2 linked regions of the Collimonas fungivorans Ter331 genome follow. The protein of the gene in region 1 binds, or shares a complex with, the protein of each later gene. Links are inferred from orthologs where the notes say so. Each region holds a gene or a part of one and is shown in the gene's direction. Other genes may lie near its edges. The genes, in order: metK and groL.

What was found.
Region 2: the proteins of metK (region 1) and groL are in contact, whole or in part, in a cryo-EM structure (PDB 8P4O), measured with the Escherichia coli proteins. The link is inferred for Collimonas fungivorans Ter331 from one-to-one orthologs.

Annotation. Positions count from the first base shown.
Region 1 is NC_015856.1:4,724,412-4,727,513, reverse strand. What follows is about bases 54-2,833. They hold metK (methionine adenosyltransferase), read left to right. Parts: upstream 54-753; coding sequence 754-1,914; downstream 1,915-2,833. Other genes in these bases: CFU_RS20975 (AI-2E family transporter), read left to right, coding at 2,051-2,833; CFU_RS20985 (lysophospholipid acyltransferase family protein), read right to left, coding at 54-476. Also shown: more of CFU_RS20985, read right to left, coding at 1-53; more of CFU_RS20975, read left to right, coding at 2,834-3,102. UniProt on the Escherichia coli protein: Catalyzes the formation of S-adenosylmethionine (AdoMet) from methionine and ATP.
Region 2 is NC_015856.1:4,362,139-4,365,364, forward strand. The notes cover bases 140-3,043. They hold groL (chaperonin GroEL), read left to right. Parts: upstream 140-717; coding sequence 718-2,370; downstream 2,371-3,043. Other genes in these bases: groES (co-chaperone GroES), read left to right, coding at 316-609; CFU_RS19395 (methionine ABC transporter ATP-binding protein), read left to right, coding at 2,703-3,043. Outside these bases: more of CFU_RS19395, read left to right, coding at 3,044-3,226.

The DNA of each region.
Region 1 (3,102 bases):
GTGCGCACGCCCGCCAGGTTGGCCGGCGCCAGCAACAGGTTGTGGCGTCCGCGCGCGCCTTCGATCAAGGGCTTGAGCGCGGCTTTGCGCGGCGGCCGGTACAGCGCGGTAAGCGGGGTCTTGGTGGCGATCGCCTGGGCGATGATTTCAAAGCAGCCCAGGTGCGGGGTCAGGAAAATCACGCCGGTCTTGGCGTCCAGCGCCGCTTGCGCCAGCTCCCAGTTCTCGATGGTGGCGGTGCGCAGCACCCGTTGCGGCGCGGCGCACCAGATGAACGGCAGCTCGAACATGCTCTTGCCGGATTCGCTGATGGCCTGCGGCAAAGCCGCCGGATAACCGGCCCGGAACAGATTGTCTTTTAGTTTGCCGCGGTACGAAGCCGAGGCCAGGTATACCAGCCAGCCGCCTAGCGTCCCTATTGCATGCAGGAAAAGCAGGGGCAGCGTCGACAGCAGGCGGAAGAGTGTTACAAGCATTGGCGGAGCTCATCAAGAGCCAAAAGAAGGTGGATTTTGCCGATTTTTTTCAAGAGGCGTAAAATAGCACAATAGTTTGAAAACCGAATAAGGTTGCAAGGTGTTTTTAGGTGGCGGATAGATTGCTTGCCAGAATCATCTTAATATATAGTAATTAGCATTATCCGCCGAGTTAATAGACAACTTGCGAGGCGGCATACAAATTTCGCTAAAGCGTCGCAGGCTCAACAGGTTTGACTGCGACATGGTCACCACTGTTTTTTTGTAGGAGCCTGTTATGGCACATGAGTACCTCTTCACTTCCGAATCCGTCTCCGAAGGTCATCCCGACAAAGTCGCGGACCAGATCTCCGACGCTATCCTCGACGCCATCTTTACCCAAGACCCGCAAGCCCGGGTCGCCGCCGAAACCTTGTGCAATACCGGCCTGGTCGTGCTGGCGGGTGAAGTCACCACTTTTGCCAATGTCGATTACATTGCCGTCGCGCGCGAAACCATCAAACGCATCGGCTACGACAACGCCGACTACGGCATCGATTACAAGAGCTGCTCGGTGCTGGTCGGCTACGACAAGCAATCGCCGGACATCGCCCAGGGCGTGGACGAAGGCAAGGGCATCGATCTCGACCAGGGCGCCGGCGACCAGGGCCTGATGTTCGGTTATGCCTGCGACGAAACGCCGGAACTGATGCCGGCCGCAATCTATTACGCGCACCGCATCGTCGAACGCCAGTCGCAGTTGCGCAAGGATGGCCGCCTGCCTTGGCTGCGTCCGGATGCAAAATCGCAAGTCACGCTGAAATACGTCGACGGCGTGCCGGTAGCGATCGATACCGTGGTGCTGTCCACCCAGCATGCGCCCGAAATGCAGCACAAGGCGATCGAAGAAGCGGCGATCGAAGAAATCATCAAACCGGTGGTGCCGAAGGAATGGCTGCAGAACACCCGCTACCTGATCAACCCGACCGGCCGTTTTGTCATCGGCGGCCCGCAAGGCGATTGCGGCCTGACCGGGCGCAAGATCATTGTCGACACCTACGGCGGCGCTGCGCCCCACGGCGGCGGCGCATTCTCCGGCAAGGACCCGTCCAAGGTCGACCGCTCGGCGGCCTACGCCGGCCGTTATGTCGCCAAGAACATCGTGGCCGCCGGCCTGGCCACCCGCTGCCAGATCCAGGTGTCGTACGCCATCGGCATCGCCAAGCCGACTTCGGTGATGGTGACCACCTTCGGCACCGGCAAGATCAGCGACGAAAAACTGGCGCAGCTGGTGCTGGAGCATTTCGACCTGCGTCCTAAAGGCATCGTGCAGATGCTGGACCTGCTGCGCCCTATCTACCAGAAGACCGCAGCCTACGGCCATTTCGGCCGCGAAGAGCCGGAATTCACCTGGGAGCGCACCGACAAGGCTGCCGCACTGAAAGCCGCTGCGCTGTAACAGCCGCCTGGCGGCAAGGCGGGGGGAAGCATTTCCCCGTCTTGCCGCGCCAAATGCCAGAATCGTGCTTTGCACGATGGTAACGACTTGCTACACTGACCACCTCAGTGACTACGACAAAAGAACAAGTCCCGCCATGGCCTCCGCCCCCCAAACCGTTTCCGAACCATCTGCCGATCAGCGTCCTTTGCGTCCCGTGATCACCACCTTGCCGCGTTTTCGCCTGGCGGCCTGGCTGGTCGCGCTCACCGGGCTGTTCCTGGTGATGACCCTGCACATGCTGACGGCCTTGCTGGCCGGCTTGCTGGTGTACGAACTGGTGCGTACCCTGACGCCCCTGGTGCAGCGGCGCCTGACCAGCCAGCGCGCGCACCTGATTTCGGTCGTGTTCCTGTCGGCGATCATCATCGGCGCGCTGACGCTAGCGATAGTCGGGCTGGCGGCCTTTTTCCACGGCGGCCCCGACCGCATCCAGGTGCTGCAAGGGAAGCTGATGGTAGTGGTGGACCAGGCCCGCACCCAGCTGCCGGCCTGGCTGCAGCAATACCTGCCGGACGATATCGACGACATCCGCGAGATCATCAGCGACTGGCTGCAGTCGCATCGCGGCGAAGTGCAGCTGGCCGGCAAGGAAGCGGTGCAGGTATTCGTCCACGTACTGGTGGGCATGGTGCTAGGCGCCATGGTGGCCTTGAACGCCGCCCATCCGATGCCGCTGCTGCAGCCGCTGGCGGCCGAATTGCTGGGACGGGCGCAGCTGCTGGCGGATGCGTTTCGCCGCGTGGTGTTCGCCCAGGTCAAGATTTCCCTGCTGAACACCACCTTGACAGCGATTTTCCTGCTGGTGGTGCTGCGCCTCGGCGGCATCCACCTGCCGTTGACCAAGACCATGATCGTGGTCACGTTCCTGGCAGGCCTGCTGCCGGTGATAGGCAACCTGATTTCGAATACGCTGATCGTGCTGGTGGCCTTGTCGGTGTCGATCTATGTGGCGCTGGCGGCGCTGGTGTTCCTGATCGTGATCCACAAGCTGGAATATTTCCTGAACGCGCGCATCGTCGGCTCGCAGATCAATGCGCGCAGCTGGGAGTTGCTGCTGGTGATGGTCCTGACCGAAGCCGCGTTCGGCCTGCCGGGACTGGTGGCGGCGCCGATCTACTATGCTTATATCAAGAGCGAGTTGCACGA
Region 2 (3,226 bases), 360 kb from region 1 along the record:
ATGAAAACAAATGCAATCGCTTTTTAACATACTGGCCTCACAAAAATACTATAAATCGTTGATTTAATAGAGAAAAAACTTTCGGAGAAATTTAATCGAATTTCGGAGAAATTTAATCGCGGACAGAAGCCGAATGCGGGCTTGAAAAATCGACAGAGCGTCCCTATACTTAGCACTCGTTAGGAGAGAGTGCTAACAATCTCCTCGACCTAGTCACTGTGCGGCGCATCCATATAGCAAAGCAGAGCGGTCAGTCCACTTTGCTGCGATGTTGCTGCAAATACAAATAACCTGTTGAATCTCAAGGAGTCACATATGAATCTTCGTCCTTTGCACGATCGCGTCATCGTCAAGCGTCTCGACCAAGAAACTAAAACTGCATCCGGCATCGTGCTGCCAGACGCTGCTGCTGAAAAGCCGGACCAGGGTGAAGTCCTGGCCGTAGGCAACGGCAAGATCCTGGAGAACGGCAACGTCCGCGCGCTGGCAGTCAAGGTTGGCGACCGCGTTCTGTTCGGCAAATACTCCGGCCAGGCTGTCAAGATCGACGGCCAGGAACTGCTGGTGATGCGCGAAGAAGACTTGTTTGCCGTAGTCGAAGGCAAGTAATTTCGGTTAATCCGGGATTTTCCGACTGACCGGCGCCTGGCGCCCCTTTCGGATCCCTGCGTTATCCAAGCTACACAATCGAATTCAACCTATTCAGGAGAATAAAACATGGCAGCAAAACAAGTAATTTTCGGCGATGAAGCACGCGCCAAGATCGTCAACGGCGTCAACATCCTGGCTAACGCAGTCAAGGTAACGCTGGGTCCTAAGGGCCGTAACGTGGTCCTGGAACGCAGCTTCGGCGCTCCTACCGTTACTAAAGACGGTGTGTCGGTCGCTAAAGAAATCGAACTGAAAGACAAGCTGGAAAACATGGGCGCGCAGCTGGTGAAAGAAGTCGCTTCCAAGACTTCCGACAACGCTGGCGACGGCACCACTACTGCAACCGTGCTGGCGCAAGCCATCGTGCGCGAAGGCTTCAAGTACGTTGCCGCCGGTTTCAACCCGACAGACCTGAAGCGCGGTATCGACAAAGCTGTTGTCGCCATCGTTGCTGAAATCAAGACACTGTCGAAGCCAACTACCACCAGCAAGGAAATCGCTCAAGTCGGTTCGATCTCGGCTAACTCCGACGCTGACATCGGCGAAATCATTGCCAAGGCAATGGACAAGGTCGGCAAAGAAGGCGTGATCACTGTCGAAGACGGCAAGTCGCTGGAAAACGAACTGGACATCGTCGAAGGCATGCAATTCGACCGCGGCTACCTGTCGCCATACTTCATCAACAATCCGGAAAAGCAAGTTGTTGCGCTGGAAAATCCGTTCGTCCTGCTGTTCGACAAAAAAGTATCGAACATCCGTGACCTGCTGCCGATCCTGGAACAAGTCGCCAAGTCGGGCCGTCCTCTGCTGATCATCGCAGAAGATGTCGAAGGCGAAGCGCTGGCTACCCTGGTTGTGAACAACATCCGCGGCATCCTGAAGACTGCAGCTGTCAAGGCCCCAGGCTTTGGCGACCGCCGCAAAGCCATGCTGGAAGACATCGCTATCCTGACCGGCGGCCAAGTGATCGCTGAAGAAGTCGGCCTGACTCTGGAAAAAGCTACTCTGGCTGAACTGGGCCAAGCCAAGCGTATCGAAATCAGCAAGGAAAACACCACCATTATCGACGGCGCCGGCGAAGCCGTCACCATCGAAGCTCGCGTCAAGCAAATCCGTGCGCAGATCGAAGAAGCCTCTTCGGACTACGACCGTGAAAAACTGCAAGAACGCGTTGCCAAGCTGGCTGGCGGCGTTGCGCTGATCCGCGTTGGTGCTGCAACCGAAGTTGAAATGAAAGAAAAGAAAGCCCGCGTTGAAGATGCTCTGCACGCTACCCGTGCAGCAGTAGAAGAAGGCGTTGTGCCAGGCGGCGGCGTTGCATTCCTGCGCGCACGTGCCAACATCAAGGACCTGAAGGGCGACAATGCTGACCAGGAAGCCGGCATCAAGATCGTGCTGCGCGCGATCGAAGAGCCACTGCGCCAGATCGTATTCAACGCTGGCGACGAGCCATCGGTTGTGGTCAACGCAGTCTTGGCTGGCAAGGGCAACTACGGTTACAACGCTGCCGACGGCACTTATGGCGACATGATTGCACTGGGCATCCTGGATCCAACCAAGGTTACCCGTTCGGCACTGCAAAACGCCGCTTCGGTTGCTGCCCTGATCCTGACTACTGAAGCGATGATCGCTGAACAGCCAGAAGACAAGTCGGCTGGCGGCATGCCAGGCGGTATGGGTGGCATGGGCGGTATGGGTGGTATGGACGGCATGATGTAATTACAAAGGCCGGCACTCTTCCGGCCTTTGTAAAACATCTGTTGTTGCTTTATGAAAAAGCCTGCGATGGTTATCCGTCGCGGGCTTTTTTACATCGCGCTCCGTAGTCCGTTAAATGGGGGCGGAGTAATTTTCGCAAAAAACGCGAAAAAAACTCCGACCCCATTTAACTGCGTCTGCGGTGTTTGCATAGACACGACGGTAATAACGCCATGCCTAAATGTTCCTTCCCATGGTTGATAAACGCTTATAAAATAAGCACCTACTAAAATACATAACGGCGGCGAGATTGTTGATGTTTATGCAATCAGCTGCCTTTTTTTCATTCTGAGATGATAGAAATCAAAGCAGTCACCCAGCGCTTCAACGGCGCCCGCGGGCCGGTCGATGCGGTGCGCAACGTCAGCCTGTCGATCCGCAAAGGGGAAATCTTCGGCATCATCGGCCGCAGCGGCGCCGGCAAGAGCACTCTGGTGCGTTGCCTCAACCTGCTGAACCGCCCTACTTCCGGCAACATCATCGTCGACGGCAAGGACCTGACCGCGCTCGACGCCGAACAGCTGCGCGGCGCGCGGCGGGAAATCGGCATGATTTTCCAGCACTTCAACCTGCTGTCGTCGCGCACCGTATACGACAACATCGCGCTGCCGCTGGAACTGGCCGGCTTGTCGAAAAGCGAGATCGCTAAAAAGGTCACGCCGCTGCTGGAACTGGTCGGGCTGACCGCGCTCAAGGACAGTTATCCGGCGCAGATCAGCGGCGGCCAGAAGCAGCGTGTCGGCATCGCGCGGGCCTTGGCGAATGAGCCGAAAGTCTTGTTGTCGGACGAAGCCACCTCGGCGCTCGATCCGGAAAC